Regions from separate parts of the Citrobacter sedlakii genome, predicted to be linked through region 3. Evidence: predicted binding sites of a transcription regulator. Region 3 holds the regulator's gene; each other region holds the start of a gene.

Region 1 (7,336 bases), 1.0 Mb from region 3:
CACCATTTTACGGTGCTGACGCAGGTCCATGCGCCGCAGGAAGACGCGAAGCAGGTTAACCTTGAGCGCTTCAACCACTTCTATCCCGGCGTTACGCATCATCGCCGCCCATGGGCTGCGGAAGAACGCCACGCTGCCAGCAGAGTCGAGCATCAGACGGCAGTGAATGCCGCGGCGCGCGGCCGCCATCAGCGACTCCGCAACCTGATCGGCCATGCCGCCCGGCTGCCAGATATAAAACACCATCTCGATGTTATGCCGCGCCAGCTGGATGTCCCGGATCAGCGCCTGCATCACATCGTCGGTGTCGGTCAGCAACTGGAGCTGGTTGCCCTTGACGCCGGCAATGCCCTGGCGACGTTCGCAAAGTTTAAACAGCGAGGACGCCACGCTGCTGTTTTCTTCGGCGAAAATGTGTTTGCAGGATTTGAGATCGTTTAACCATTTGGCCGTGGAAGGCCACATTGCCCGCGCGCGTTCAGCACGACGTTTGCCTAAGTGAAGTTCTCCAACGGAAAGATAAGCGATGATCCCGACCAGCGGCAGTATATAAATGATCAGCAGCCAGGCCATGGCGGAAGGCACCGCGCGTCGTTTCATTAATATACGTAATGTTACACCGGCAATGAGCACCCAGTAGCCCAGAATGACCAGCCAACTCACCACCGTGTAGAAGGTTGTCATAGTTTAAAAATCCTTTTGAAAGCGCATTGTTAAGAGTTTACGCGTCAGGATTAATCTGGCAAATAAAAACGCGGGAAAAGCGCTAGCCTGCCTGGCGACGAGGCGTATAATGCAGACTCTTGCACTGTAAGAGTAAGTCACATGAAGCGGAGTAGAACGGAAGTGGGACGCTGGCGTATGCTGCGTCAGGCCAGTCGCCGAAAAGCGCGTTGGCTTGAAGGGCAGTCACGTCGCAATATGCGGATCCACTCAATCAGAAAGTGTATCCTCAACCATCAGCGTAACGCGCTGCTGTTTGCGATCCACAGCGTCTGAGCAACACGGGCACCGCCTGCGGTGCCCAAAGAACCGCGGTTTAAAACGTTTTCTTATAGGGCTTAACCGACACCTGGGCATACACCCCGGCGGCCACATACGGATCGGCTTCCGCCCACTTTTGCGCGTCTTCCAGTGAATCAAATTCTGCAATGACCGTTGAGCCGGTAAAACCCGCCGCACCCGGATCGTTGCTGTCGACCGCGGGCATTGGACCTGCGGTCAACAAACGACCTTCATCGCGAAGCAACTGCAGACGCGCCAGATGAGCAGGGCGGACGGAAAGGCGTTTTTCCAGCGAATCGGCGTGATCCTGAGCATAGATAATATAAAGCACGTATAAGGCTCCTTAATCAGAAACGTCATGGGACGTAAACAGGCAAATCGAGTGTGTAAATACGTTATTGGAAAGGTCACCTGACTGCAACGCAAAGATGTCAGCTTTGTTAAGGCCACAGCGATAGCAAGGATTTTTTCGCCAGAATTTGGTTTTTAAATGCCGCCGACCGTGATGCCTTATTGAATATGATTGCTATTTGCATTTAAAATTGAGGTCTGGTTTTTCAACTGAAACGATTATGACTTCAATGACCCTTGATTTACCTCGTCGCTTCCCCTGGCCGACGCTGCTCTCTGTTGCCATTCATGGCGCGCTGGTTGCGGGACTCTTATATACCTCGGTACATCAGGTTATTGAACTGCCCGCGCCTGCGCAGCCTATCTCCGTAACGATGGTCTCTCCGGCAGACCTGGAACCGCCTCAGGCGGTTCAGCCGCCGCCGCAACCGGTCGTTGAGCCTGAACCCGAGCCGGAACCTGAAATTACCCCCGAACCGCCAAAAGAAGCGCCGGTGGTGATCGAAAAACCGAAACCCAAGCCAAAGCCAAAACCGAAACCCAAACCGAAGCCGGTGAAAAAGGTCGAGGAACAGCCGAAACGGGACGTTAAGCCCGCAGAGCCGCGTCCGGCATCACCGTTTGACACTAACGCGTCTGCGCGTCCGACGACCCGTACCGCGGCGGCAACCAGCAAACCTGCCGTCGCCGTGCCGTCAGGACCGCGCGCCCTGCGCCGTAATCAGCCGCAGTATCCGGCGCGCGCGCAGGCGTTACGTATTGAAGGGCGGGTGAAGGTGAAATTTGATGTGACTGCAGACGGTCGGGTGGACAATGTGCAAATTCTTTCTGCCCAACCTGCCAATATGTTCGAGCGTGAAGTGAAGAATGCGATGCGCAGATGGCGCTACGAAGCGGGTAAACCCGGTTCCGGGCTGGTGGTCAATATTGTTTTCCGTCTGAACGGCACCACACAGATCGAGTAATGAATCGTATAAATCCGCAGCCGGAGGACAGTACACCGTCCTCCGGCACTGTTGAGGCAGGTTTCCGATATCAGTCCTGCACCGGCAGCGGGCGCGGCTTTCCGTCCGGATCAACCGCAACATAGATAAACAGCGCTTCGGTTGCTTTGTAGCGCTGGCCAATGGGCTCTGACGCCACTTTCTTCACCCAGACTTCAATATTAATACTCACCGAGGTGGTTCCGCGCTTCACGCAGCGCGCGTAACAGCACACGACATCGCCCACGGCTACCGGGCGCAGAAAGCTCATTCCTTCCACGCGGACGGTTACCACGCGGCCATGAGCAATCTCTTTCGCCTGAATCGCGCCGCCAATATCCATTTGTGACATCAGCCAGCCGCCAAAAATATCGCCATTGGCGTTTGTGTCGGCGGGCATGGCCAGTGTGCGTAAAACCAGTTCGCCCTGAGGGACGTTAGTTGTTGTTGTCATGGTAAAACCGAGTAGAGAGAAAAAATTCCAGCCGCGATGCTACTATGATTTTCGCATGGATAACAGAGGGGAAACGCCCGCGAGGCGGGCGTTGGAGAGATTAAAATGACATGGTGACGCCAGCGTAATATGCCCGGCCTGGTTCGTTGTAGGTCGACGCGCCGTCGTTTTCACGATAAATCTGCTTATCGAACAGGTTACTGATGCCCGCATTAAGTCGCAGATTCTTTGTCATCTGATAATTCGCGCCAATGCCGACAATCGCGTAGGCGCCGATTTCTTTATCCGACATTGCGCCGGTCTCGTTACGCGTTTCGGCGTACTCACGCGGTTTCTGACGGCCATACTGCGTCCACTGGAGGTTTGTCGAGAATTTATCGTTAACCTGCCAGTCCAGCATGGTATTGATCGTGTACTTAGGAATAACCGACAGTGGGTTACCGGTGTCCTTATTTTCCGATTTGATCATGTAGGTCGCATTGGTGCGCCAGCTCAGGGTGTCCGGCAGCAGCGGGATCACCACGTTACCTTCCAGACCTTCGACTATTGCTTTGCCGCCGTTTTCCCACTGCAGAATGTTGTTGCCGTTAGAGGCGTAGCCGATGATGTCCGTTCCCGAAACAATCTTATTTTTGTAGTCGTTACGGAACCAGGTTATGCCCGCATCCCAGCCGTCATAGTTAAATTCAAGACCGATCTCTTTATTGATGCTGATTTCCGGATCCAGGTCCGGGTTGCCCAGCAGGTAGCAACTGCCCGTGGCGATATTATTCGGGCAGCCGTTGCCGCGTGTGGACAGCAGATAGCCTTCGCTGGACTGATACAGGTTTGGCGCTTTGAAGACCCGCGCAATCCCGGCTTTTAGCTTAAACATGTCGCCAAGCTCCTGGGACATGTTCAGGCTGGGGCTCCAGTTACTGCCGAAGTCGTTGTGATAGTCAAAGCGGATCCCCGGGATGATGTCCGTTCCTGGGCGCGCCTGGATGTTATCTTCAAGATAAATACCGGTCAGGGTGGCGCTATTTTTCGTGCTACGGTCAGAAGCGTCGCCGGAGACATTGCCAATTTGCACGCCGGATGCGCTGGTCGCCTGCATCGATGCCGGATCGTTCAGTTCATCGCGGCTCCATTCGGCCCCAACGGTCAGGGTTTGATCGACCAGCCAGAAGACCGGAACGTTCAGTTCGCCGGAAGAACGATACGACTCCAGGCGGCTGGTGGAGTAATCGGTATTATTGATCATTCCCTCCACTTTCCCGGTCGAGCCTTCCTGCATCCGCGTATTATTGGTTTTTTCGTAATAGACGCCGAATTTTGACTGTCCCCAGTCCCAGATCCCGTTATGGGTTAAGCCCCATGACTGACGGTACATCCGGTTAGTTTCTTCACCGTATAGCGTGTTGACCAGACCATTAGGGCTGACGTTGCTGTTACTGTACTGGGTGTCGCCTGCGTAAATATTCCCCTGGCGGCTGTAGCTGTAGTCAAAATCGACAATCTGCTGCGGCGTCAGTTTCCAGGAGAGCAGGGCATTAATATCTTTGTTGCGTACCCCTTCACGTCCGGCGGCATAGGAGCCGTTTTGTTGGGTATTGATGTCCGCGGCGTCGGCGTCGGTTTTGTTAATGTTTCCGTACAGGCGCATCGTCAGTACATCGTCAATGAGCGGCCCACTCAGGTTGAAGTTTGCGCGCTTGGTCGCGCCTTCTTTATTGTTCTCGGGCTGGTTGGTATAGAGAGAAAGCGAGCCGTGCCAGTCGTTTGTTGGCTGTTTGGTGATGATATTCACCACGCCGCCAGCGGCGCCAGAGCCGTAGCGTGCCGCCGCCGGGCCGCGCAGAACCTCAATGCGCTCAACCATTTCCGCAGGCACCCAGTTGGTATCACCCCGGGTGTCCCGCTCGCCGCGCCAGCTATAGCGTACCGAGTTTCTGGACGTTACCGGTACGCCGTCAATCAAAATAAGGGTGTTTTCCGGACCCATACCGCGAATGTCTATCTGACGGTTATTGCCCCGGCTGCCGCTGGCGCTGTTACCCGTAAGGTTAACCCCCGGCATAGTGCGAATAATATCGGAGAGATCGTTAACGGGAGGGTGTTTTTCAATGTCTTTGGCGGTAATGACAGACACCCCTGGCTGCTGCTTAAGGGCTTCTTCGGCGGTGGCCTGAACGACCATGGTTTCACCGTCATTCATCGCGTCGTCTGCAGCGAACGCATTTCCACTCAATGCTGCGGCAATCAAGAGCGCCAGAGGGCGCGGAGAGCTTTTTATTATCGAAATCATCAACGGACATCCCTATTGTTAAAAACGCGATACGGAATATCAATGATAAGCATTCTCATTACAATATCGGGAAGGCAATCTCCACAATATCTTCATGATTCACCCAATTTATGGATCGATAACAAAGGAAAAGTGCAGAACAGGTGATACCGGGAGGGAAGAAAAAAAGCCAGGCTTTCAGGCCTGGCATCAAAAGCGGTTCAGGATTTGTCTTCCTGCGGCATATGGCGATAAATATAGACGCCGCTGAGCAGGGTAAAAATCAGCGTCAGCGCGGTCAGGCCAAACACTTTAAAGTTCACCCAGATATTTTGCGGTAGCCAGAACGCGATATAAATATTCGCGAGGCCGCACAGAATAAAGAACACCGCCCACGCGAGGTTGAGCTTCGACCACACTGCTTGCGGCAGCGTCAGTTCTTTACCCAACATGCGCTGAATCAGCGGTTTTTTCATTACCCACTGGCTGATAAGCAACGCGCTGGCAAACAGGCCATAAATGACCGTGACTTTCCACTTAATAAACTCATCGTTATGGAAGAAGATCGTCAGCCCACCAAACACGGCGACCAGAACAAAAGTAATCAGCGCCATTTTCTCTACCTTGCGGTAGCGAACCCAACTGTAGATAAGCACGATGGCCGTTGCCACAATCAGCGCGGAGGTGGCGGCATAGATGTCATAGACTTTGTAAAAAACAAAGAAGACCACCAGCGGTAAAAAATCGAGAAACTGCTTCATTGTTCATTTCCGTAATCAAAAGCGTCGGGCGAAAAGGCCTGCGACGCGTAAGGGGTTATTGGCGAATCAACATATACAAACGGAACAGGTAGATGAGCAATACGGCAGAGATCAGATTGCTCAACGTATTTGCGATCACCGCGCCAACGTTCGGGTCAAAGGCGGCAAAGCTCGATGCGAACAGCAACAGCAGCGTTTTTGCCAACAGCCAGCCGATGACGGCCGGGGCCACCAGTCGCATGTTCGCCCACGCCAGACGCATGCTGTTACGCATGGCCTCAAATATGCCCATCTTATCCTGCACCAGCATCACCGGGGCCAGAGCCAATACGATGGCCAGCAGAATGCCGGGCACCACAATCAGCATAATCCCCAGTTGCACCAGCAGCGTGGTCAGCAAAATCAGAATGAACAGCTTTGGCAGCACCGGCGCGCTGGCGCCAATAGCACGCAGCGCGCTCACGCGGTGGCCTGCGGAAATGAGCTGGATCATTAACAACACGCCACCGGCGAGGACGGCATTACCGATAAGGCCGGAGAACGTGGACGCCGCCGACGCACGCAGGAGGATCTGCTGCTGCTCTGGCGTCATATTTTGCACCAGCTCGAACAAGCCAGCGCTCCCGGCCAGATGATCCCCTTCACTCAACTGCGCGATTTGCGCATCGCTGGGTGAGAAGGCATGCCCTAATACCACCGTGATAAACGCGCACAGCAGCGAGATCAGCAGGATGGTTAAAAATTGATTACGGAAAAAATTCCCGGTGTCACGGTATACGGACTTCGCCGTGATAGACATGCACTCTCCTTGAGTTTTGCAGGTGTTATTAAGCGGGCAATTGTACCCTGGATAAAGGCGCAGTGGCAGCATCAACGGTTGTATGGAAAAGCATATCTTTGTAAAGCAGGAAGCAATAAACAGGCGCTGGCTTTGACGATTGCTCAAAAGATATTCACTTTATGAAAATATTTCAAATTTGATCTGAATGACAATAACCAGGATTTTGAATGCTACTTCTAAATTAATCTGGATCAATAAATGTTAAATTACACGACGTAATGTGATCCAGGTTAGATCACTTATTACTCCAATGTAGGTATATTCGTCACGCAGTTATAACCATAACGATGGAGCGGATATGAAAAAGTTAACAGTGGCGGCGTTGGCAGTAAGTACACTTCTCTCTGGCGGCGTCTATGCGCATGAAGCTGGCGAGTTTTTTATTCGGGCAGGCTCGGCGACGGTTCGCCCGACAGAAGGCGCAGACGGTACATTAGGCCATCTGGGCGGTTTTAATGTCAGTAACGATACCCAACTCGGCCTGACCTTTACCTATATGGCGACCGACAACATTGGTATTGAACTGCTTGGCGCGACGCCGTTCCGCCATAAAGTCGGAACCAAAGCAACCGGCGATATCGCGACCGTGCACCACCTACCGCCAACACTGATGGCGCAATGGTATTTTGGCGATTCCAGCAGCAAGCTGCGTCCTTATGTCGGGGTAGGCGTAAA
Region 2 (7,336 bases), 1.1 Mb from region 3:
CGACGTGGGCTTCGGCAAAACCGAAGTGGCAATGCGCGCGGCGTTTCTCGCCGTTGAAAACCATAAGCAGGTGGCCGTTCTGGTGCCGACCACCCTGCTCGCCCAGCAGCACTTCGACAACTTCCGCGACCGCTTTGCCAACTGGCCGGTGCGTATCGAAATGCTGTCCCGCTTCCGTAGCGCCAAAGAACAGGCGCAGATCCTCGAACAGACGGCTGAAGGGAAAATCGATATCCTGATCGGCACGCACAAGCTGTTACAAAGCGATGTCAAACTGAAGGATCTGGGCTTATTGATTGTCGACGAAGAGCACCGTTTCGGCGTGCGTCATAAAGAGCGTATCAAAGCGATGCGCGCGGACGTCGATATTCTGACCCTGACCGCCACGCCCATCCCGCGCACGCTCAATATGGCGATGAGCGGGATGCGCGATCTGTCTATCATTGCCACCCCACCGGCGCGACGGCTGGCGGTGAAAACCTTCGTCCGTGAATACGATAACCTGGTCGTGCGCGAGGCGATCCTGCGTGAAATCCTGCGCGGCGGCCAGGTCTATTACCTGTATAACGACGTCGAAAACATTCAGAAAGCCGCCGACCGTCTGGCGGAACTGGTGCCGGAAGCGCGCATCGCGATTGGTCATGGGCAGATGCGCGAGCGCGAACTGGAACGGGTAATGAACGACTTCCACCATCAGCGCTTTAACGTGCTGGTGTGTACCACGATTATCGAGACCGGGATCGACATCCCGACCGCCAACACCATTATCATCGAACGCGCGGATCACTTTGGACTGGCGCAGTTGCATCAGTTGCGCGGACGCGTGGGCCGATCGCATCATCAGGCGTACGCCTGGCTGTTGACGCCGCATCCGAAAGCGATGACCACCGACGCGCAAAAGCGTCTGGAGGCGATTGCGTCACTGGAAGATTTGGGCGCGGGCTTTGCGCTGGCGACACACGATCTGGAAATTCGCGGCGCGGGCGAACTGCTTGGCGAAGACCAGAGCGGACAGATGGAAACCATTGGCTTCTCGCTGTATATGGAACTGCTGGAAAACGCCGTCGATGCGCTAAAAGCCGGACGAGAACCGTCACTGGAAGATCTCACCAGCCAGCAGACAGAAGTCGAACTGCGAATGCCGTCGCTGCTACCGGATGATTATATCCCCGACGTCAATACGCGCCTGTCGTTCTACAAGCGAATCGCCAGCGCCAAAAGCGAAAACGAGCTGGAAGAGATCAAAGTGGAGCTTATCGATCGCTTTGGTCTTCTGCCGGATCCCGCGCGTAATCTGCTGGATATCGCCCGTTTGCGTCAGCAGGCGCAAAAGCTGGGGATCCGCAAACTCGAAGGTAACGAGAAAGGCGGCACCATTGAATTCGCCGAGAAAAATCACGTGAACCCGGGCTGGCTTATCGGTCTGCTGCAAAAGCAGCCTCAGCACTTCCGCCTCGACGGTCCGACCCGCCTGAAGTTTATGCAGGATCTGACGGAGCGGAAAACGCGTATGGACTGGGTGCGTCAGTTTATGGCGCAACTGGAAGAAAACGCGGTCGCGTAATAACCCGATGCCGGATAAGGCGAAACCGCCGTCCGGCATGATCTCCCCCGCCTCGCAGATCTTTACAACTCTTTGCACTTCCCTTGCATTTCAGGACATGCCAACCCGCCATAATGATCGTTGGCGTCTTTTATTCCAATAACCCTTTGATTTATGATGATAATGAAAACTCTGCGACTTTCCCGCTGGCTGGCGTTTGTCACCTTTGCCGCCGGCATAGCGCTTGCGCTACCTGCGCAGGCGAATACCTGGCCACTTCCGCCGCCCGGCAGCAAACTGGTGGGCGAAAATAAATATCACGTTGTCGAAAACAACGGCGGTTCCCTGGAGGCCATTGCGAAGAAATACAACGTTGGATTCCTGGCGCTGTTACAGGCAAATCCCGGCGTTGACCCCTACGTGCCGCGCGCTGGCAGCGTCTTGACCATTCCGCTGCAAACCCTCCTGCCGGATGCGCCGCGCGAAGGTATCGTCATTAACCTTGCTGAACTGCGCCTTTATTATTATCCACCGGGTAAAAACGTGGTCACGGTTTACCCTATCGGCATTGGTCAACTGGGGGGCGATACGCTTACGCCCACCATGGTAACCACCGTTTCCGACAAGCGCGCGAATCCGACCTGGACGCCGACGGCCAATATTCGCGCCCGCTATAAAGCACAGGGGATCGAATTGCCTGCGGTTGTCCCTGCCGGGCCGGATAACCCGATGGGTCACCACGCGATTCGTTTAGCCGCCTACGGCGGCGTGTATCTGCTGCACGGCACCAACGCCGATTTCGGCATCGGAATGCGGGTCAGTTCCGGCTGCATTCGCCTGCGTGATGGCGATATTGAAACGCTGTTTAAGCAGGTTACCCCGGGAACCAAAGTCAACATTATTAATACGCCGATCAAAGCCTCAGTCGAGCCAGGCGGCGTACGTCTGGTTGAGGTACATCAGCCGCTGTCAAAAAATATTGATGATGACCCGCAGGTTTTGCCTATCGTCCTGAACAGCACATTGCAGGCATTTAAAGATGCCGCGCAAACCGATGCGCCACTGATGCAGCACGTAATGGATGTCCGCTCCGGCATGCCGGTCGACGTCACTCGACATCACGACGTTAAACAGCAATCCCTGTAAGCCTGAACGAAAAAGCCCCGCTGAACCGTGGTTCAGCGGGGCTTTTTTGTGCAGTGGCAAATTTTAATCAGGCATTAATGAGGGGTTAATGCTTATTTGTAAATTACCGCGGTACCGTGCAGCGTGTTCGGACCAGTAACCGAGGTAATGCGGAAAGATTTCGCCCCCATTTCATCTGCTTTTTGCGCCAGTTGTTCTTCCAGAGAACCCAGGTTAGTACCTGCGCTGGCAGAGATGGTCCCAACTTTTTGCTGGCCGTCAGGCGTAGATTGCACTTCAACGGCAGCGAAGCTGGCGAATGAAAGAGAGCTGAGTACAGCAGCAGCGATGAGGGCTTTGACGTTTTTCATAATAGTAACCTTTTGCAGATGAACGGGGTCGTAAGCATTTACTTAACGATCGATAGGTAAATGATAGATGTGATCCAGGTCACACGTCAACTCTTTTTTATAACGGTCGTTATATAAATTAAAAAGCACTTATCTTTCATGACAATGCAACGTAATTATTTTTCACAGGAATGCGCTGGAGACTGGACGGTTTTATTTTTATAATGGTTATTCATTAAACCCAGACAGGTACACCGGCATCATGACAACTGACTCGACAGGTTGTGTAAAAAAAAGCCGTGGCCGACCAAAAGTGTTCGACAGGGAAGCCGCGCTTGATAAGGCCATGACACTCTTCTGGCAGCACGGTTATGAGGCGACGTCGCTCTCTGATCTTGTTGAAGCGACAGGGGCGAAAGCCCCCACGCTTTACGCAGAATTCACCAATAAAGAAGGACTGTTTCGCGCGGTGCTCGACAGGTACATCGCCCGTTTCGCCGCAAAGCATGAAGCGCAGCTATTTTGTGAAGAAAAAAGCGTGGAGGCCGCGCTGGAAGATTACTTCACCGCCGTGGCGACCTGTTTTACCAGTAAAGACACCCCGGCGGGTTGTTTTATGATCAACACTTCCGCGACGCTTGCTGCCGCGTCACGGGATATTGCGCATACGGTGAAATCACGCCACGCCATGCAGGAGCAAACGTTGACCCGTTTCCTGCAACAGCGCCAGATGCGCGCAGAGATCCCGGCGCAGTGCAACGTACAGCACCTTGCCGAATACCTGAACTGCATCTTACAGGGGATGTCGATCAGCGCCCGCGAAGGCGCGTCGTTTGACACACTGATGCAGATCACCCGTACCACTCTTCGCCTGTGGCCCGAGCTGTTAAAAGCCTGATTGATCCTGCTGACCGGGGAATGCGTTTCCCGGTCCTTCTCTCGCCTTCCCCCTACAATCAGTAATGTTTTCACCGGGTTAGACTCAAATTTCTTAAAATATTATTTGATAATAGAAACCATTATCAGCAATATTCGCATTTGATTTTCTATCTGTTTCACAATGTAACGGCCGGAGCCTGCCCGGCAAGAATAACACCACTTTTACAGATATTTTCAGAAGGGAATGCGAATGAATAAGCGTCTTTGGGTGCTCAACCCAGTCCTGCTTGCGCTAACCCTGCCTGCAACGGCAGCGACGCAAACAGAAGAAGAAAACCTCATCGTCAGCGCTAACCGGAGTCAAAAAACGGTGGCGGAAATGGCGCAGACCACCTGGGTGATCGAGGGTCAGGAAATTGAACAACAGGTTCAGGGCGGCAAAGAGTTTAAAGATGTGCTGGCGCAGTTGATCCCCGGTATTGATGTCAGCAGCCAGGGACGAACCAACTATGGTATGAATATGCGCGGGCGCGCGCTGGTCGTGCTGATTGATGGCGTACGCCTTAACTCTTCGCGTACCGACAGTCGACAGCTGGACGCCATCGATCCGTTCAACATTGCCCACATTGAAGTGATTTCCGGCGCGACGTCGCTCTATGGCGGCGGCAGTACTGGCGGCCTGATCAACATCGTGACCAAAAAAGGCCAGCCGGAACGCGAAGTGGAACTAGAACTGGGTGCTAAATCGGGCTTCAATAACAGTAACGATCGTGACGAGCGCGTTGCCGCCGCGGTCAGCGGGGGGACGGATCGCGCCTCCGGCCGTCTCTCTGTCGCCTGGCAGCGCTTCGGCGGCTGGTACGATGGCAACGGCGATGCACTAATGCTCGACAATACGCAAACCGGCTTGCAACACTCCGATCGTCTGGATGTGATGGGTACGGGCACTATTGAGATTGACGACAACCGTCAGCTACAGCTGGTGACCCAATATTATAAAAGCCAGGGCGATGACGACTACGGCCTGTATCTGGGCGAAAATATGTCTGCCGTCACTGGTGACGGTAAAGCCAGCACCCGTAGCGGACTCAGCGCCGATCGCATCCCCGGAACAGAGCGTCATCTGATTAGCCTGCAATATTCAGACGCCGACTTCTTCGGTCAAAATCTGGTCAGCCAAATTTATTACCGTGATGAATCGCTGAAATTTTATCCCTTCCCGTCGCTGACCAGGGGCCAGGTCACCAGCTTTTCTGCCTCGCAGCAGGACACCGATCAGTACGGCGCCAAAATTACCCTCAACAGTCTGTTGATGGATAACTGGGAACTGACCTGGGGTATCGATGCGGATCACGAGACCTTCGACGCTAATCAGAAATTTTTCGACCTCGCATGGTCGCTTCCCTCCGGCGGCATGGACAACCGTACGGCCTATACCACCGGACGTTACCCCGGCTACAGCATCACTAATTTCGCGCCGTTCCTGCAAAGCAGTTATGACATCAACGATATTTTCACCCTGAGCGGCGGCATCCGCTATCAATGGACTGAAAACCGGGTTGATGATTTCATCGGCTACGCGCAGCAGCAGGGGATCGCCAATGGGCTGGCGAGTTCTGCCGATGCGATACCGGGCGGCAAAACCGATTACGATAACGTCCTGTTCAACGCCGGGCTACTTGCGCATCTGACCGAACGCCAGCAGGCGTGGTTCAACTTTTCCCAGGGCGTCGAATTGCCGGATCCGGGGAAATACTACGGTAACGGCACCTATCAGTTGGTAGGCGATCATTACCAGCTTCAGCGCAGCGTAAACGTCGCTGACTCGCGTCTGGAAGGGATCAAAGTCAACTCCTATGAACTGGGATGGCGCTATACCGGCGACAGTCTGCGTACGCAACTGGCGGCCTATTACTCTACCTCCGACAAATCCATTGTGATTAACCGCAGCGATATGACCATTCGCGTGGAACCTGACGACCGCCGGATTTACGGCGTGGAAGGCGCTGTGGACTATTTCATTCCTGACAGCGACTGGAGCCTCGGCGCAAACTTCAACGTACTGAAGTCTGAAGTGAAGCAAAACGGGAAATGGGAAAAATGGGATGTGACGCTGGCCTCGCCGTCAAAAGCCACCGCCTGGGTGGGTTGGGCGCCAGAGCCGTGGTCATTGCGGGTGCAAACCCAACAGTCTTTCGATCTGACGGATGCCAGCGGTAATAAGCTGGATGGATACAATACCGTTGACGTTATCAGCAGTTATCAGCTCCCGCTGGGTAAACTGACCTTCAGCATCGAAAACCTGCTGGACGAAGACTACACCACCCTCTGGGGACAGCGCGCGCCGCTGCTGTACAGCCCAACCTACGGCAGCCCATCGCAGTATGAATACAAGGGCCGCGGGCGGACCTTTGGCCTGAACTACGCGTTAACTTTCTGATAAAAAAAGCCCCTCAGCCTGAGCGAATGAGGGGCTAATAAGCAGAGTACAGCTTTTTTATGCTTTGTTATTCAGAATCAACTGGCCGTTGTTATCCAGCGGAATTTGTGTACCCGGATCTTTATCCATCCGGATTTTGCCCTGCTGATCGCCGATCTTGTAGGTCACGTCGTAGCCGAGCATTTTTTCCGATTTGTCATAGACGGTTTTGCAACGCTGCTGCGTAGAGGTGTAGGTGTCGTTTTCCTGCATTGATCCCTGGATCTGGTTACCCGCGTAACCACCGCCCAGCGCCCCGACAACAGTGGCGACATCTTTGCCACGGCCCCCGCCAAACTGATGACCAATCACTCCGCCAGCCACTGCGCCAAGAACAGAACCGGCGATGCGGTTTTCATCCTGGACAGGTCTGCGGTGGGTCACCGTGACGTTACGGCACTCCTGACGTGGGGTCTTAATGGTTTCTTTGATAGGTGTTGCAGAAACCACTTGCGCATACTGCGGGCCGCGATCAAAGACGTTCAGACTGGCCACCGCCGCCACGCCCAGCGCAGCAGCTACGCCAATCCCTATACCCGCCAACATTGATTTATTCACGGGAAATCCTCCTTCTTTGCTATTGGTAACAATATTGCAACTAAAGCAAGCAGAAGCCCATCAGATTGCGGATGAAAATATCGTGGGTTGACCTTAAAACAGCATGATTCAGAGAACTCTGAGGAGAGCGACAGGAATATTCAGTGTGCAGAACGGCGCAGACGCCCAGCGCCGCCATTGGCGACGCTGGGAGGAAGGTAATTAATGCAGCTTCAGACGCGGACGGATAACGCGGTTAATACTGCCCACCAGCATCATCAACCCGGTTTTGAAGTAACCGTGCAATGCAATCTGGTGCATCCGGTACAAAGAGATATACACGAAGCGGGCAATGCGCCCCTCGATCATCATCGAACCTTTGGTCAGGTTCCCCATCAGACTGCCAACGGTAGAAAAGTTAGA
Region 3 (7,336 bases):
AACGCCTGGTGATCCAGTGAGTAAAGTGTAGACAGCACCAGCATAAAGCGATTCACCGCTTTTTTCTGTTCCGCATATTCATCGGACAGCAGCAGCTCACGCATAGCGCGCACTTTGTCTTTGACGGGATTGACGGGTTTCACTTCTGCGCTCACAGGCTGCGCGGCGCGTGCCTCTTTTGTCGCCGACGCGACGGGCTGCGATGCGGCGGAAAACTTCAACATACGCCGTAAAATGTCGGACGCGCTCTCGCCGATATGCTTGGTGTGGCTGGCAATATAGCTGTAGAGTTCATCATCAACTTCAATCGTTTTCATCTTAATCCAGTGCGGTGTCATAACTGATCTGAATACAAATCGTTGGAATTATAGGAGCAAATCCCAACAGCGGATAGCGTCAAACCTGGCTGAACAAAAAACTCGGAGTAAACCGTATCAGTTGCAGCCCAGTGGCAGAATGGTCAACATAATACCCTAACCCGACAGAGCGAAAAAAAGAACTTTGCCATGAAATTGAATATCCGAGCGCAAACTGCACAAAACCTGCACAATAATTCTCCCATCGTCCTCGTTCACGGTCTGTTTGGCAGCCTGGACAATCTCGGCGTGCTGGCCCGCGAGCTGGTCAGCGATCACGATATCCTCCAGGTTGATATGCGTAACCACGGCCTCTCGCCCCGCGATCCGCTGATGACATATCCGGCGATGGCGCAGGATCTGCTCGACACTCTGGATGCGCAGCAGATCGAAAAAGCCACGTTTATTGGCCACTCGATGGGCGGCAAGGCGGTGATGGCCCTGACCGCGCTGGCTCCGGAACGCATCGATCGTCTGGTGGCGATCGACATCGCCCCGGTAGATTATAAGGTACGACGCCACGATGAGATTTTCGCGGCGATCAACGCCGTGACGGCGTCTCAGGCCACGACGCGCAAGGAGGCGGCTGCCGTCATGCGCGACCATCTCAGAGAAGAGGGCGTGATTCAGTTTCTGCTGAAGTCGTACGTTGACGGCGAATGGCGCTTTAACGTGCCGGTGCTGTGGGATCAGTATCCGCATATTGTCGGCTGGGAGCCGATTCCAGCCTGGGATCGCCCGGCGTTGTTTATCCCTGGCGGCAATTCCCCTTACGTCACCGAGACGTATCGCGACGACCTGCTCGCGCAATTCCCACAGGCGCGCGCGCATGTCATCGCGGGCGCAGGCCACTGGGTTCATGCCGAAAAACCTGACGCAGTGCTGCGCGCCATTCGTCGTTATCTGAACGACAGCGCAAACTGATTAAAAACTCAGCGTCCGCGCGCGATTGCGCGCGCGAACGTTGGCGTGCCCCATCCGCTGATGTATGATGGCGCGCTATCCATCCGGGCAGAGGCCTGGCTGATTGTTTCCCCGAAGTCACCAAAATCATGGCCAAAGAACAAACGGACCGTACGACATTAGATCTGTTCGCGCACGAGCGTCGCCCGGGACGACCTAAAACCAATCCGCTTTCACGCGATGAACAGCTGCGCATTAACAAGCGCAACCAGCTTAAACGCGACAAAGTTCGTGGCCTGAAACGTGTTGAACTTAAGCTCAACGCGGAAGCCGTCGACGCCCTGAATGAACTGGCGGAATCGCGCGACATCAGCCGCAGCGAGCTGATCGAAGAAATCCTGATGAGCCAACTGGCGACGTTGCGACGCCAGGGTTCAGTCTGAAACCCGCACAATTTATCACTATCATGTAGCAGGGAGTGCACTCGCGTGCGTTTGCTATTTCCGCATACCTGACTGTTCTGCTATGATTGCCCTTATCTGTGGGCAATTTGCCCCCACCATTTCAATAAGTTTCAAGAGGTTACTTTACTCATGGCAATCACTGGCATTTTTTTCGGCAGCGACACCGGGAACACCGAAAATATCGCAAAAATGATTCAAAAACAGCTTGGTAAAGATGTTGCCGACGTGCATGACATTGCAAAAAGCAGCAAAGAAGATCTTGAAGGCTATGACATCCTGCTGCTTGGTATCCCGACCTGGTACTATGGCGAAGCGCAGTGTGACTGGGACGACTTCTTCCCGACTCTGGAAGAGATTGATTTCAACGGTAAGCTGGTGGCGCTGTTCGGCTGCGGCGACCAGGAAGATTACGCGGAATATTTCTGCGACGCGTTAGGTACTATCCGCGACATCATTGAGCCGCGTGGCGCGACCATCGTCGGTCACTGGCCGACCGCGGGTTATCATTTTGAAGCGTCGAAAGGCCTGGCCGATGACGATCACTTTGTCGGTCTGGCCATTGACGAAGATCGCCAGCCAGAACTGACCGCCGAGCGCGTTGAGAAATGGGTTAAGCAGATTTCTGAAGAACTGCACCTGGATGAAATCATCAACGCCTGATGACCGTGCGGCGCAAAGACCATTTGCGCCGCATCAATAGACAAAACCAATCAAAATAATTGCTACAAATTTGTAACTTTCTTGCCCATCCCTGTACAATGTGCGGGAGTTATTAGGTGGCGCTCTCATTTCCAGGCAATACCACGTTTTTATTAACATTTGCCCGAGGCTTGCAGTTTTCATTTAAGGATGGCAGTCCTATAATGAGAGGCATTATCTCGAATGCAATTTCTGTCACTTCTCGTATGAAGTGAATCGTTTAGCAACAGGACAGATTCCGCATGACTGACAACAATACCGCATTAAAGAAGGCTGGCCTGAAAGTAACGCTTCCACGTTTAAAGATTCTGGAAGTGCTTCAGGAACCGGATAACCATCACGTCAGTGCGGAAGATTTATACAAACGACTGATCGACATGGGTGAAGAAATTGGTCTGGCGACCGTCTATCGCGTGCTGAACCAGTTTGATGACGCCGGTATCGTAACCCGCCACAATTTTGAAGGCGGCAAATCCGTTTTTGAGCTGACCCAGCAGCATCATCACGATCACCTTATTTGCCTCGATTGTGGCAAAGTGATTGAATTTAGTGATGATTCGATTGAAGCCCGTCAGCGTGAGATTGCGGCGAAGCACGGTATTCGTTTAACGAACCACAGCCTCTATCTCTATGGCCATTGCGCCGAAGGCGACTGCCGCGAAGATGAACACGCGCACGACGGCAAATAATTTTACGCTTGATGAAAGCCAGCCTGCGGGCTGGCTTTTTTGTGGGCGCGATCCCGCCGTTTTCCTTCCCTCCCCGCCCGTGTTGTTTTAATGTAAAAATTCCCTTCCCTGACCTGTCCGGAGAATCGAAATGGAACTTCGCCAGTTACGTTATTTTGTTCGTATTGTTGAAACCGGCAGCATGGGTAGCGCCGCGCTGGATCTCGACATTGGCGTCTCGGCGCTGAGCCAACAAATGACACGTCTGGAAAGTGAACTCGCCATCCGCCTGCTGCAACGAACGTCGCGCGGCGTCACGCCCACTAACGCGGGGCTGGCCTTTTATTCTCAGGCGCAACTGGCGCTACGGCATGCCGACGACGCCATTCTTGCTGCGCGTGAGGCGCGGTTATCCGGCCACGTTAGCGTCGGTATGGCGCCCAGTACGGCATCGGTGTTGGGCATTCCGTTTATTAACGCCATGCGGGAAAGCTACGCTGACGTGCGGCTGCACGTCGTGGAGAGTCTCTCCGGCAATCTTGAGCGGATGATTAACACCCGCCAGCTTGATTTAGCGGTCGTCTTTCAGAAAGAGAAGATCCTGCGCTGGAGCGCGAAGCCGGTTCTGGAAGAGCGGCTGTTTCTGATCGGCCCCCACCCCCTGCTGGCTATATTCCCTGAAGACAACATCATGCCTGCTCAACTGGCGAATATTCCCCTCGTGATGCCCAGTCAGGGCCACGGTCTGCGCGGCAGACTGGAGGCTATCGCACAAGAGCACGCGCTGCAGGTTGATATCGTTGCGGAAATTGACGGTCTGACGCTACTGATGCGGGCGGTCCGCGACGGTCTGGGCGCCACCCTACAACCTGGCGCGGCGATTTCCCGACTGGACCAGGACGACCTGCGCGTGATCGGCGTCCATAATCCGGTCCTCAGCCGTCCCAACTTTCTGGTCAGTTTATCGGATGACGAACTGACCCCGGCGGGGCTGGCAGCTCGCGTCGTGCTGGGTAAAGTGATGCGTGAACTGGTTGAGGCTGACCGCTGGCCAGGCGCCACCCTTTACGTTAACTAAAGAGGGTTTTAGCAGTACCTCATAGCGCCCCTACAACCCATGCGTATACATTTTCATTACAAATTTAACATTTGTTAAAGCGTAATGGAGTCTACGATGGTTGATGTTCTGGTGATTGGCGGCGGCAATGCCGCGCTGTGTGCCGCCTTAACCGCCCGGGAGGCCGGTGCGTCGGTGCTGCTGCTGGAAGCGGCGCCGCGCGAATGGCGCGGTGGCAATTCACAGCACACCCGTAATTTGCGCTGTATGCATGATGCGCCGCAGGATGTGCTGGTCGACCGTTATCCCGAAGAAGAGTACTGGCAGGATCTCTGGCGGGTAACGGAAGGCAATACCAACGAAGCGCTGGCACGACTGGTGATCCGCACCTCTTCGCAGTGCCGTGACTGGATGCGCAAACACGGTGTGAATTTTCAGCCACCGTTATCAGGCGCACTGCACGTTGCGCGTACGAACGCCTTTTTCATGGGCGGCGGCAAGGCACTGGTCAACGCCTATTATCGCAGCGCGGAGGCGCTCGGCGTCACCATCCGCTATAACACGCCGGTACAGGCGCTGCAGTTACATGACGGCGAGTTTGTCGCCGCGCTGGCGGGCGATGAACGCATCGAGGCCAGAACCTGTGTACTCGCCGCTGGCGGTTTCGAGTCCAATCGCGAATGGCTACGGGAAGCCTGGGGACAAAACGCGCGTGGGGAATGGCCCGCCGATAATTTTCTCATCCGCGGCACCCGCTTTAATCAGGGTGTCCTGCTTAAATTTATGATCGATGCCGGCGCCGACATCATTGGCGATCCATCCCAGTCGCACTGCGTGGCGATTGATGCCCGCGCGCCACTGTATGACGGCGGGATCTGCACGCGAGTGGACTGCGTCTCTTTAGGCGTGGTGGTCAACCGCGACGCAGCGCGTTTTTATGACGAAGGCGAAGATTTCTGGCCGAAACGCTATGCCATCTGGGGGCGTCTGGTCGCCCAACAGCCGGGGCAAATTGGTTATTCCATTATCGACAGCAAAGCCATTGGTCACTTTATGCCACCGGTATTCCCCGGCGCGCAGGCCAATACGCTGGAAGAGCTGGCCTGCCAACTGGGGCTGGATGCACAACGTTTTAGCGCTACCGTCAGGCAATACAACCAGGCCTGCCAGCCTGGACACTTTGATCACACCGTCCTGGATAACTGCGCCACCAGCGGGTTAACGCCGCCGAAAACGCACTGGGCACGCCCTCTCGATACGCCGCCTTATTACGGCTACGCCCTGCGGCCAGGGATCACGTTTACTTACCTCGGCCTGAAAGTGAACGAGCGCGCGGCGGTGCATTTCGCCGGAAAACCCAGTCGTACCCTGTTTGTCGCCGGAGAAATGATGGCGGGCAATGTGCTGGGCAAAGGCTATACCGCTGGCGTTGGCATGTCGATTGGCACCACGTTTGGCTGCATTGCCGGTAAAGAAGCCGCCCAGGCCGCACGTAAGGAGGCGCACCATGAAGCAGCTTGAGAAATTAATTATTGAGGCACAAATCATTACCGAACCGGAAGCCGAAGTGGAACGGGTGATGCAGGTTTGTAACGCCTGCCGCTACTGCGAAGGCTTTTGCGCCGTCTTTCCGGCGATGACTCAACGTCTTGAGTTTGGCAAAGCGGACATCAACTACCTGGCTAACCTGTGCCATAACTGCGGCGCCTGTCTGCACGCCTGTCAGTACGCGCCCCCTCATGAGTTCGCCATTAACGTACCGAAAGCGATGGCGGAAGTGCGCCTCGAAACCTATCAGCATTATGCCCGGCCCGCCGCGTTTGGCGCGTTGTATCGCCGGGCGGGCATGACCGTCGCGCTAACGCTGGTCTTTGCGCTGATTTTCTTCCTGTTGTTGGCGATGAGTCTGAAAGGCTCCTTGCTGCACCCGCCGCTGGCTGGCGACTTCTACCAGATATTCCCGCATAACCTGCTGGCCTGGATGTTTGGTTCCGTCTTTATTCTGGCGATGGGGTTGTTGATGGCTGGCGTGATCCGCTTCTGGCGTGAGATCTCCCCCGGCGCGCCGCAGCCCGTGGAGATTGCCGAAGCGACGCACAATGCCCTGACGCTGAAGTACCTCGACGGCGGACACGGCAAAGGGTGTAACGAAGCCGATGATGCCTTTACATTGCTGCGCCGTCGCTTCCATCACTTTACCTTCTACGGTTTTATGCTCTGCTTCGCCGCCACCATGGTGGCGACCGGCTATCACTATTTTGCCGGGTGGGAAGCCCCTTATCCGTTTTTCAGCGTGCCGGTGCTCCTCGGCACCCTCGGGGGGATAGGTCTGATTATCGGTCCTGCGGGTTTGCTGTGGCTGAACGTAAAGCGCTCGCCGCTGCACGGTGACGCGCGACAAAAACCGATGGATCGCGGTTTTATTTTGCTGTTGCTGTTGACCAGCCTGACAGGGCTGGGACTGCTGGCAGGGAGGGATTCCACGTGGATGGGCGTTCTGCTTGCTGTCCATCTTGGCGTGGTAATGGCGCTCTTTTTAACCCTCCCGTACGGAAAATTTGCCCACGGATTTTACCGCTGCGCTTCGTTACTCAAATGGGCTATCGAGAAGCGGCGCGGAAAACAGGCGGGGGTCGCAGGCGACTGACCCGCAACATCTTACCTCAATAACTATTACGATAAGACAGTGGAGAGCAATCCCATGAGCCAACAACCATCGCGCGCCGGCACGTTCGGCGCAATACTGCGGGTAACCAGCGGTAATTTTCTTGAGCAGTTCGACTTTTTTCTGTTTGGTTTTTACGCCACTTATATTGCGAAAACGTTTTTCCCGGCAGAAAGCGAATTCGCCTCTTTAATGCTCACGTTTGCCGTCTTCGGCTCCGGCTTTTTGATGCGTCCCGTCGGGGCGATTGTGCTGGGTTCGTATATCGACAGAATTGGCCGCCGTAAAGGGTTAATGGTAACGCTGGCGGTCATGGGTTGCGGTACGCTGCTGATCGCCCTCGTGCCTGGCTACCAGACCATTGGCGTACTGGCGCCAGTGCTGGTGCTGCTGGGCCGACTGTTGCAGGGATTTTCCGCCGGCGTGGAGCTGGGCGGCGTTTCCGTTTATCTTTCAGAGATCGCCACGCCGGGCAATAAAGGTTTCTATACCAGCTGGCAGTCGGCCAGCCAACAGGTGGCGAT

Evidence for each region. Region 3 encodes Fur, which represses iron uptake genes when iron is present. Its sites were predicted from a motif close to ATAATAATGAGAACNACTATCAA; they were not measured.
Region 1: JY391_RS10250 (TonB-dependent siderophore receptor) is a predicted target of Fur. The motif match lies at 5,123-5,145, and genes of this name have one in related genera.
Region 2: JY391_RS09895 (TonB-dependent siderophore receptor) is a predicted target of Fur. The motif match lies at 4,022-4,044, and genes of this name have one in related genera.

What each region holds. Positions count from the first base shown of each region.
Region 1 is NZ_CP071070.1:2,140,057-2,147,392, forward strand. It holds gene cls (cardiolipin synthase) at 1-684, opposite strand, end outside; gene JY391_RS10230 (YciY family protein) at 826-999, shown strand; gene JY391_RS10235 (YciI family protein) at 1,040-1,336, opposite strand; gene tonB (TonB system transport protein TonB) at 1,587-2,321, shown strand; gene yciA (acyl-CoA thioester hydrolase YciA) at 2,392-2,793, opposite strand; gene JY391_RS10250 (TonB-dependent siderophore receptor) at 2,894-5,080, opposite strand; gene JY391_RS10255 (septation protein A) at 5,281-5,820, opposite strand; gene JY391_RS10260 (YciC family protein) at 5,876-6,619, opposite strand; partial or broken gene JY391_RS10265 (YkgJ family cysteine cluster protein) at 6,648-6,725, opposite strand; gene ompW (outer membrane protein OmpW) at 6,960-7,336, shown strand, end outside.
Region 2 is NZ_CP071070.1:2,062,475-2,069,810, reverse strand. It holds gene mfd (transcription-repair coupling factor) at 1-1,564, shown strand, start outside; gene ldtC (L,D-transpeptidase LdtC) at 1,724-2,689, shown strand; gene bhsA (multiple stress resistance protein BhsA) at 2,782-3,039, opposite strand; gene comR (TetR family copper-responsive transcriptional repressor ComR) at 3,281-3,916, shown strand; gene JY391_RS09895 (TonB-dependent siderophore receptor) at 4,148-6,337, shown strand; gene JY391_RS09890 (glycine zipper 2TM domain-containing protein) at 6,395-6,934, opposite strand; gene ndh (NADH-quinone dehydrogenase) at 7,136-7,336, opposite strand, start outside.
Region 3 is NZ_CP071070.1:3,138,312-3,145,647, forward strand. It holds gene seqA (replication initiation negative regulator SeqA) at 1-317, opposite strand, end outside; gene ybfF (esterase) at 507-1,280, shown strand; gene ybfE (LexA regulated protein) at 1,409-1,702, shown strand; gene fldA (flavodoxin FldA) at 1,853-2,383, shown strand; partial or broken gene JY391_RS23995 (fur leader peptide) at 2,587-2,672, shown strand; gene fur (ferric iron uptake transcriptional regulator) at 2,665-3,111, shown strand; gene tcuR (tricarballylate utilization LysR family transcriptional regulator TcuR) at 3,242-4,168, shown strand; gene tcuA (FAD-dependent tricarballylate dehydrogenase TcuA) at 4,265-5,668, shown strand; gene tcuB (tricarballylate utilization 4Fe-4S protein TcuB) at 5,655-6,794, shown strand; gene JY391_RS14990 (MFS transporter) at 6,849-7,336, shown strand, end outside.